2 linked regions of the Butyrivibrio fibrisolvens genome follow. The protein of the gene in region 1 binds, or shares a complex with, the protein of each later gene. Links are inferred from orthologs where the notes say so. Each region holds a gene or a part of one and is shown in the gene's direction. Other genes may lie near its edges.

Region 1 (5,879 bases):
GGCTATCGGATGCAAGGTTACTCTTCGTGGCGAGAAGATGTATGATTTCCTGGATCGTCTCGTAAACCTGGCACTGCCTCGTGTACGTGACTTCCGCGGCATCAATCCTGATTCCTTTGACGGAAGAGGCAACTATGCTCTTGGTATTCGTGAACAGCTTATCTTCCCTGAAATCGAGTATGATAAGGTAGATAAGACAAGAGGAATGGACATTATCTTCACAACAACAGCAAAGACAGACGAAGAGGCTCGTGAGCTTCTCAGACTGTTCAACATGCCTTTCGCAAAGTAATCATAGGAGGAAAGAAAAAACATGGCTAAATTATCCATGAAAAGAAAACAGCAGATGAAACCTAAGTTCTCAACAAGAGCTTATACACGTTGCAGAATCTGCGGTCGTCCTCATTCAGTTCTTAGAAAATACGGAATTTGCAGAATCTGCTTCCGTGAACTTGCTTATAAGGGCGAAATCCCTGGCGTAAAGAAAGCCAGCTGGTAATTATGTAACTAATCACTTTGGTGATAAAGTTAGATTTGTTTATTGCGGCTTCGTGTCTCTCCCCTTTTTGGGGGAGTAAGGCGAAGCAAGAATATTAGGAGGAAAATTTAAAATGGCAATGAATGATCCTATTGCAGATATGCTTACAAGAATTCGTAACGCTAACACTGCTAAACATGATACTGTAGATGTTCCTTCATCAAAGATGAAGCTTGCAATCGCAAACATTCTTCTTGAGGAAGGTTATATCAAGAAGCTTGACATCGTTGATAACAAGGGCTTCAAAGATCTTCACATCACACTTAAGTATGGTGCAGATCGTAACGATAAGGTTATCACAGGCATCAAGAGAATTTCCAAGCCTGGTCTTCGTGTATATGCTGGCAAGGATGAGCTTCCAAGAGTACTTGGTGGTCTCGGAATCGCTATCATTTCTACAAACCAGGGTGTTGTAACTGATAAGAAAGCAAGAGAGCTCCAGGTTGGTGGCGAAGTTCTTGCATTTATTTGGTAAATTGGAGGTACGGGCATGTCACGAATCGGTAAAATGCCAATCGCAATCCCTGATGGAGTTACTATCAGCGTTGCAGAAAATAACAAGGTGACTGTAAAAGGTCCTAAGGGAGAACTTACAAGAGACTTCCCTCAGGAACTTTCAATCGAGCAGAAAGACGGCGAGATTGTTATATCAAGACCAGATGATCAGAAGAGAACAAAGGCTCTCCACGGCCTTACAAGAGCTCTCCTGAACAACATGGTAACAGGTGTTAAAGACGGATTTGAGAAAAAGCTTGAAGTTGCAGGTGTTGGTTACAGAGCTGCAAAGAAAGGCAAAACTCTCACACTTACTCTTGGATATTCTCACCCGGTAGAACTTGAAGATCCTGAAGGTGTTGAATCTACTGTTGAAGGTCAGATCATCACAGTTAAGGGTATCGACAAGGAAAAGGTTGGCCAGTACGCAGCAATCATCCGCGAGAAGAGAGCTCCTGAACCATATAAGGGCAAGGGAATCAAGTACGTTGATGAAGTAATCAGACGTAAAGTCGGTAAGACCGGTAAGAAGTAAGAGATAAGGAGAGTGTAAAATGGTTAGAAAAGAATCCAGACAGGAAATTCGTGAAAAGAAGCACCTGAAGGAACGTAAACGCTACAGCGGCACTGCTGAGAGACCAAGACTTGCAGTGTTCAGAAGCAACAAGAACATCTACGCTCAGGTTATCGATGACGTAGCTCAGAAGACTCTTGTTTCTGCTTCTACTCTTGAGAAAGACATCAAAGCTGAGCTCAAGAACACCGATGATGTTGATGCAGCTGCATATGTTGGAGATGTAGTAGCTAAGAGAGCCCTTGAAAAGGGTATCAAGGCTGTTGTTTTCGACAGAGCAGGTTACATTTATCACGGTAAGGTTGAAGCCCTTGCTGATGCTGCCAGAAAAGCTGGCTTAGAATTCTAAGAGAGGAGAACAGAATTAAATGAAACGTACAGTCGTTGATGCAAGTCAGCTTGAGTTAACAGATAAAGTCGTTACCATTAAAAGGGTTACCAAGGTAGTTAAGGGTGGCCGTAACATGAAGTTTACAGCTCTCGTAGTTGTAGGTGATGGTAATGGACACGTAGGTTGTGGTCTTGGTAAGGCTACAGAAATTCCGGATGCTATTCGTAAGGGTAAGGAAGCTGCAACAAAGTCACTTGTTACAGTTGCTCTTGATGAGAATAACTCCATTACACATGATTTCGTTGGTAAGTTCGGAAGCGCTGAAGTTCTTCTTAAGAAGAGCCCAGAAGGTACAGGTATCATCGCAGGTGGTCCTGCACGTTCCGTATGTGAACTTGCTGGTATCAAGAACATTCGTACAAAGTCTCTTGGTTCCAACAACAAGCAGAACGTTGTATTCGCTACAATCAACGGCCTCAGCAAGCTTAAGACTCCTGAGGAAGTTGCAAAGATGCGTGGCAAGTCTGTAGAAGAAGTTAAAGCTTAAGGTAACAGCCTTAAGGAAAGGAGAAATCAATGGCAGCAGAAAAGAAACTCAAGATCACATTGATTAAATCCACTATCGGTGCTGTGCCTAAGCAGGTAGCAACCGTTAAATCAATGGGATTTAAGAAACTTAACAGCAGTGTTGTTCTTCCGGATAACTCCGCTACAAGAGGACAGATCCAGCAGATCAGACACCTTGTTAAAGTTGAAGAAATGTAATGATATAAACACGGTTCTGCAAATTTTTTGCAGAACCATGTTTGCTATGCACGGTAAATGTGCATATAATATAATGAGCGAGCAGATTATGAGACACGCTGCGAGGCATAGTCTGCGTCTTAGTGATCTCGCAGCGGGAAATGAGGAAAAATCATGGAATTATCAAATTTAAGACCAGCTGAAGGTTCAGTTCAGTCAGACAACTTCAGAAGAGGACGTGGACACGCTTCAGGAAACGGCAAGACTGCTGGTAAGGGTCACAAGGGTCAGAAGGCTCGTTCAGGAGCTCCAAGACCAGGATTTGAAGGTGGCCAGATGCCACTGTTCAGAAGACTTCCTAAGAGAGGCTTCAAGAACATCAATTCTAAGAATTTTGTAGCTATCAATGTTGACAGACTGGAAGCATTTGATAACGGAGCTGAAGTTACTGTCAGCGCACTTAAGGAAATGGGCATCATCAAGAAGGAAAATGATGGTGTTAAGATTCTTGGTGGCGGAGAATTAACTAAGAAGCTTACGGTTAAAGTAAATGCATTCAGTGCATCTGCAAAAGAAAAGATCGAGGCTCTTGGTGGAACAGCTGAGGTGATCTGATGCTAACAACCCTAAAGAATGCATTCAAAATCAGAGAAATCAGAAGCAAGATAATATTTACACTTCTGATGCTTGCAGTAATCAGACTTGGTACTTTAATAACTGTTCCCGGAATATACGGTGATCAGTTTTCAGCCTGGTTCAAAAATCTTACAGCAGGTGGAACTTTTGGTTTCATGGATCGTTTTACAGGTGGTTCATTCGAACAGATGTCAATTCTGGCTCTGAATATTACACCTTATATTACATCCTCTATCATTATACAGCTGCTGACTATTGCTATTCCGAAGTTAGAAGAATGGCAGCATGATGGCGAGGAAGGACGTAAGAAACTTACTAACATGACTCGTTACATCACAATAGCACTTGCGCTCGTAGAATCAATTGCTATGGCAGTAGGTTTCTATCGCAATGGTCTTCTTATCAAATCTCAGAACTGGGTATATTGTGTAGAAATCGTTGCAGCGCTTACTGCAGGTAGTGCATTCCTTATGTGGATTGGTGAAAGAATTACGGATTATGGTGTAGGTAATGGTATTTCCATTGTCCTTACAATCAACATTGTCTCCAGAATGCCGCAGGATTTAAAGACTCTTTATACGCAGTTCCTTGAGAATCACTCAGTGGTTCAGAAGGTTGTTTATGGTCTTATCATTCTTACTATCATTGTTGCAATGGTAGTACTGGTAGTCCTGCTCAATGATGCAGAGCGTAAGATTCCGGTTCAGTATGCTAAGAAATTACAGGGCAGACGCCTTGTAGGTTCAAGTGGAGCTGAGATTCCACTCAAGGTTAATACTGCCGGCGTTATGCCTATCATTTTTGCAATGTCACTTTTCCAGTTCCCGATCATAGTTTCTCAGCTTCTGGGATACAAGGGAACAGGAATTTGGAGCGAGGTTCTCAAATATCTTAATGAAGGTAACTGGTTCCAGACTTCTCAGTGGAAATACAGCATAGGTCTTGTCGTATATATACTTCTGATGATATTCTTTGCTTATTTCTATACAGACATTACATTTAATCCGCTTGAGATAGCAGATAATCTTAAGAAGCAGGGTGGTTTTATACCTGGTATCAGACCTGGTAAGCCAACCAGCGATTATCTGCAGACCATGCTTAAATACATCGTTCTTATAGGTGTATGTGGCCTGATAATCATTGCGGTCCTTCCAATCGTATTTAACGGACTTTTTAATGCAAATGTATCATTTGGTGGCACTTCTCTTATCATCGTTGTAAGTGTTATACTTGAAACAGTTAAACAGATTGAGTCACAGATGCTTGTTCGTAATTACAAAGGCTTTTTAGACGATTGAGAATAATACAAAGAGGCCGGGTTTCATGGTTTTGCATGGCCCGACCTTCTTTTGCGTTGACATAAGACTATATACATAATAGAGGAGACAGGGGAATGAAGATTATAATGCTGGGAGCACCTGGTGCCGGTAAAGGTACACAGGCACAGATGATATGTGACAAGTACAATATTCCGCACATTTCAACAGGAGATCTTTTCAGATCGAATATAAAAAACGGAACAGAACTTGGCAAAAAAGCTAAGGAGTACATGGATAAGGGACAGCTTGTTCCTGATGAACTGACTGTTGAACTTCTTCTTGACAGAGTAGCTAAGGAAGATTGTAAAGATGGTTATGTTCTTGACGGATTCCCAAGAACTATCCCTCAGGCAGATGTACTTGACAAAGAGCTTACAAAGCTTTCTGACAAGATAGATTTTGCAATAAATGTAGAAGTTCCTGATGAAAATATTGTTCGCAGAATGTCAGGAAGACGTGCTTGTCTTAAGTGCGGAGCTACTTATCATATCGAGCATATCCCTCCGAAGCAGGAAGGCATATGTGACCGCTGTGGTAGTGAGCTTGTACAAAGAGATGATGATAAACCGGAAACAGTTCAGAATCGTCTCAGTGTTTATCATGAACAGACACAGCCTCTTATAACATATTATAATGGCAAAAACATCCTTAAAACTGTCGATGGAACCAAAGATATGAATGATGTCTTTGAAGATATTGTTAAGATCCTTGGATAATTGAGGTCCTGTTATGCAGATCTATATCAAAACACCGGATCAGATTGATCTTATGAGACAATCAGGGCACCTCTTAGCGCAGGTGCATGCAGAATTACATCAGGCATTACGCCCGGGTATGTCAACTCTCGAGATTGATACTTTAGGAGAAGAACTGATCAGAAAAATGGGTGGTATCCCGAACTGTAAGAATTACGAAGGCTTTCCGGCTTCCATATGTATCTCTGTTAATGAAGAGGTAGTTCATGGAATACCGAGTGCTGACAGAATACTTCAGGAAGGTGATATCGTAACATTTGATACCGGCCTTATTTACAAAGGATGGCATTCTGATGCTGCCAGAACCTGGGGGGTTGGCGAGATCAGTCCTGAGAAAAGAAAGCTTATCGAAGTTACAAAGCAGAGCTTTTTTGAGGGAATTGCGAAGGCACGAGCAGGTAACAGACTTTATGAGATATCCAAAGCCATTGATCAATATGTTACACAATATGGATATGGAATAGTACATGAATTGACAGGCCACGGA
Region 2 (3,985 bases), 610 kb from region 1 along the record:
GTTTGAAAGTGTTCCACTTTCAAACCCAAATTGATGACGCGAGCTCCATCAATTTGAACCATTAGTCACTCGTTTCACTCGCGACATGAGGTTAATTATGAAATTTAGTGAAATGCAGTATACAAGACCTGATATTGATGAGGTCAAAAAAGAATATGCCGAGCTTACAAAGAAGATGGAAGAAGCAACTAGCGGCGAAGAGCAGTGGGAGATCCATCAGAAATATTATGAGCTTAGCGATCGTATCATGACACGGTCAGTTATAGCTGAGATCAGACATGATGTTGATATGACAGACGAGTTCTATGAAAAAGAGAGTGACTTCTTCAATGAAGTTAATCCTATAATTGCCAATATAGATGTTGAGTACAAAAAGAAGCTCCTTCATTCTAAGTTCAGACCTTATCTTGAAGAGAAGATCGGCAAGGTTGCATTCAAGAATATGGAGCTTGCAGAGAATTCTGTAGCAGAGAAGATCCTTCCTCTTATGCAGGAAGAAAACAAGCTTCAGGATGAATATAACAAGCTCCTTGCTACTGCTAAGATTGACTGGAATGGCGAGACACTTAACCTCTCACTTATGAATCCTTATCTTAACAGTCCTGATCCTGAAGTAAGGAAAGAAGCATGGAAGAAATACTCTGCATTCTATGAAGATAATGCCGAAGCACTTGATGATCTGTATGATAAGCTTGTAAAGAACAGAACCAAGCAGGGAGAGGAGATGGGATACAAGAACTACCTTCCTCTTGGCTATGCACGTATGCAGCGCAATAACTATGGCCCTGCTGATCTTAAGGCTTTCAGAGAGCAGGTTAAGAAGGACTTCGTTCCTTTTGCAGAAAAGCTTCACGAAGTAAGAAGAAAGAGACTTGGACTTTCCAAGCTTCATTTTGAAGATGAAGGAGTATATTTTGCTAATGGTAATCCTGCACCAATAGGAACACCCGAGCAGATCCTTGAGGCAGGCCGCAAGATGTACAATGAACTCTCACCAGAAACAGCTGAGTTCATGAACTTCATGTGTGATAATGAACTTTTTGACGTACTTGGAAGAAAGACTAAGAAGACAGGTGGATACATGACATATCTTCCTGATTATAAGTCTCCATTTATCTTCGCTAACTTCAATGGATCATCATCTGATGCTGATGTGATCACACATGAATGTGGACATGCCTTCCAGGGATTTGTTGTAAGGAATGAGCTTATAAGAGAACATCAGGATATCACTATGGAGACAGCAGAGACTCACTCCATGGCTATGGAGTTCTTTACAGATCCATGGATGAAGCTCTTCTTCGGTGATCGTGCTAAAGACTATTCTGACATGCACTTTGAAGACTCCTGTATTTTCATCCCTTATGGCACTATGGTAGATGAGTTCCAGCATATAGCATATGAGAATCCGGGACTTTCTCCAAAGGATAGAAACGGAGTATGGCGTGATCTTGAGCGTCAGTACAAGCCTCACCTTGATTATAGCGGCAATGATTATTATGAAGGCGGTGCTTTCTGGCAGAACAAGCACCATATCTATGATTGCCCTCTGTACTACATTGATTATTGCATCGCCGGAACAGATGCTCTTCAGTACAAAGTATGGATGGACAAAGATTATAAGGCAGCATGGAACAGTTACTTAGAGCTTTGCAAGCTTTCTGCTTCAGACTTCTTTGACAGCATGATCACACGGGTAGGACTTAACAATCCATTTGAAGACGGCTGTCTAAGGAACGTAGTCAAGCAGCTTGAAAAGACTATGGGATTATGATTCTGGAAGATAAACCGGGAGCCCTGATCGTGCGAAAGTTATAGTTGAAAAAAGTTCGTAGTTATGTTATTCTAATCAAGGTCTGTTCGATATGACAGATACAGTTTGAATTGCTAAACAGAATAATTCGGGAGGTCATTTTACAATGGCATTTGCAGTTAAACTTCTTGTAAATATTATATATTTGGGTGTTTGTGTAGCTCTTGTTGGAATCATCATTTCCCAGCAGGGTAAGACACAGAGTCTTGGAGCTCTTACAGGTCAGTCCAGCTCTGATACATATTGGGCTAAGAATAAGGGACGTTCTGCAGAAGGAAGGCTTAGAACAGCTACAATCGTTCTTACAGTTCTTTTCTTCGCACTTTCTATATTCCTTAATACAGGAATCGTAGACTGATTTAGTTGAGATATTACGCGGCACTCTATTTATAGGGTGTCGCTTTTTTCTTTTTACAAGATAAAAGGATATAATGTTGTAAGAGGATAAGTGTATAAATGGTAGTGCATTTATACGCTTGATTAAAAGTAGTGTATAAAGAAGTAACCCATAAAGAAGTAATCTATAAAGAAGTGTGATCTCCTTAGATGTAGTATTTGTTGAGAATCTTTCTGCTTTTGATGCAAGGCAGTAAAGACATAAGGAAAAGGATATATGGCAAAAAGAAAAAAGAAAAATGAACAGGAAACATTCATGATCGCGCAGGATCGTAAGGCTATGGTCAATGCGTTTATTCATGATGACAGATATTCTCCAATGAAGGAGAAAGAGCTGGCAGTCTTCCTGCAGGTTGAAAAGGAAGACAGAAATGAACTTGCGCAGATACTTGAGGATCTGATCAAGGAAGGCCAGATAATAAGAAACAGCAGAGGAAGGTACCTTAAGTCTGATGCAGGTATCATCGGCGTGTTCACCAGTAACAGCAGAGGATTTGGATTTGTTACTGTTGAGGGAAGAGATGAGGATATATATATCCCTGAAGGTGATACAGGCAATGCATTTCTTGGAGATACGGTCGCAGTAGAACTTAAGCCTTCTCAGGCAGGAAGACGAGAAGAGGGGCGTATCATAAGAATTGTGATGCGTGGTATGACTGAAGTTGTCGGAACTTATGAAAGCTCTAAGACATTTGGTTTTGTCAGAGCAGATAATAATAAGATACCCAATGATATCTTCGTGCCCAAGGAACGCAGTAAAGGTGCTGTATCAGGAGATAAAGTCGTAGTAGAGATCACAGATTATGGTGACAGTGTATCCGGCAAGAATCCTGAAGGCAAAGTCAGAGAGATCATAGGTAATATCAATGATCCCGGAGTTGATATCCTGGCTATTGTCAAAGGATATGAGATTCCAAGTGAGTTCCCTGAAAGAGTAATGAATCAGGCTATGCGTACAGCTGATGAAGTCAGTGAAGCTGATATGCTTGGAAGAAGAGATCTTCGAGATGTGCAGATGGTGACGATAGACGGTGAAGAGAGCAAGGACCTTGACGATGCTGTAAGCGTATCCGTTGATGAGGAAGGCTTCTATCACCTTGGAGTTCATATCGCAGATGTTGCCAATTATGTTCAGGAAGGTTCAGCACTTGACAGAGAAGCTCTTAAGCGCGGTACCAGTGTATATCTTGTAGACCGTGTAATACCCATGCTTCCTCATAAGCTTTCAAATGGTATATGCTCTCTTAATCACGGAGAAGACAGGCTTGCAATGAGCTGTCTTATGAAGATCAACAGTAAAGGCGAGATTGTAGATCATGAGATCGTAGAGTCAGTTATCAACGTTGATGAGAGGATGACCTATACAAGTGTTGGCAAGATCATAGTTGACAATGATGAAGAGGAAAAAGAGAAGTATGCAGCTCTGGTTCCTATGTTCGAGCAGATGTATGAACTTGCCAAGATCCTCAAAAAGCGCAGATCCGATCGAGGCGCTATAGAGTTTGATTCTGTAGAAGCTAAAATAAAGCTTGATAGCGAAGGGAATCCTGTAAGTATCGAGAAAGAAGAAAGAGGACCTGCCAACGAGCTGATTGAAGACTTCATGCTTGCAGCTAATGAAACTGTAGCCCAGCATTTCTACTGGATGTCTGTACCATTTGTATACAGAACGCATGAACAGCCGTCAGAAGCCAAGATAGATACACTTACAAACTTTATAAGAGGCTTTGGTTATCACCTTAACATCCGCCAGGATGAGATAAGACCTATGGAGAT

The links. The genes of interacting proteins can lie anywhere in the genome.
Region 2: the proteins of secY (region 1) and secG are in contact, whole or in part, in a crystal structure (PDB 5AWW), measured with the Thermus thermophilus proteins. The link is inferred for Butyrivibrio fibrisolvens from one-to-one orthologs. Residues at the interface, in WP_096411648.1 of Thermus thermophilus: Leu14, Gln16, Arg17, Phe20, Ile34, Pro35, Pro37, Ile72, Arg108, Arg109, Asn112, Gln113, Arg116, Ile117, Ile120, Pro145, Gly146, Trp147, Phe152, Phe155, Val156, Val159, Thr160, Val162, Ala163, Gly164, Ala166, Leu167, Trp170, Glu173; in WP_223903268.1 of Thermus thermophilus: Tyr5, Ile9, Tyr12, Leu13, Ala16, Leu19, Val20, Val23, Leu24, Gln26, Glu27, Pro28, Gln30, Gly31, Ala32, Asp34, Leu35, Met36, Gly37, Gly38, Ser39, Ala40, Asp41, Leu42, Phe43, Ala45, Arg46, Val48, Tyr53, Thr56.

The regions. Positions count from the first base shown.
Region 1 is NZ_CP065800.1:1,477,344-1,483,222, forward strand. The notes cover bases 2,482-5,456. They hold secY (preprotein translocase subunit SecY), read left to right. Parts: upstream 2,482-3,296; coding sequence 3,297-4,616; downstream 4,617-5,456. Other genes in these bases: rpsE (30S ribosomal protein S5), read left to right, coding at 2,482-2,485; rpmD (50S ribosomal protein L30), read left to right, coding at 2,515-2,703; rplO (50S ribosomal protein L15), read left to right, coding at 2,857-3,297; I7804_RS06070 (adenylate kinase), read left to right, coding at 4,712-5,353; map (type I methionyl aminopeptidase), read left to right, coding at 5,367-5,456. Outside these bases: rplE (50S ribosomal protein L5), read left to right, coding at 1-292; I7804_RS06030 (type Z 30S ribosomal protein S14), read left to right, coding at 314-499; rpsH (30S ribosomal protein S8), read left to right, coding at 612-1,013; rplF (50S ribosomal protein L6), read left to right, coding at 1,029-1,568; rplR (50S ribosomal protein L18), read left to right, coding at 1,588-1,956; more of rpsE, read left to right, coding at 1,976-2,481; more of map, read left to right, coding at 5,457-5,879. UniProt on the Bacillus subtilis protein: The central subunit of the protein translocation channel SecYEG. Consists of two halves formed by TMs 1-5 and 6-10.
Region 2 is NZ_CP065800.1:2,092,365-2,096,349, forward strand. The notes cover bases 820-3,545. They hold secG (preprotein translocase subunit SecG), read left to right. Parts: upstream 820-1,919; coding sequence 1,920-2,171; downstream 2,172-3,545. Other genes in these bases: I7804_RS08565 (M3 family oligoendopeptidase), read left to right, coding at 820-1,774; rnr (ribonuclease R), read left to right, coding at 2,427-3,545. In the rest of the region: more of I7804_RS08565, read left to right, coding at 98-819; more of rnr, read left to right, coding at 3,546-3,985. UniProt on the Bacillus subtilis protein: Involved in protein export. Participates in an early event of protein translocation.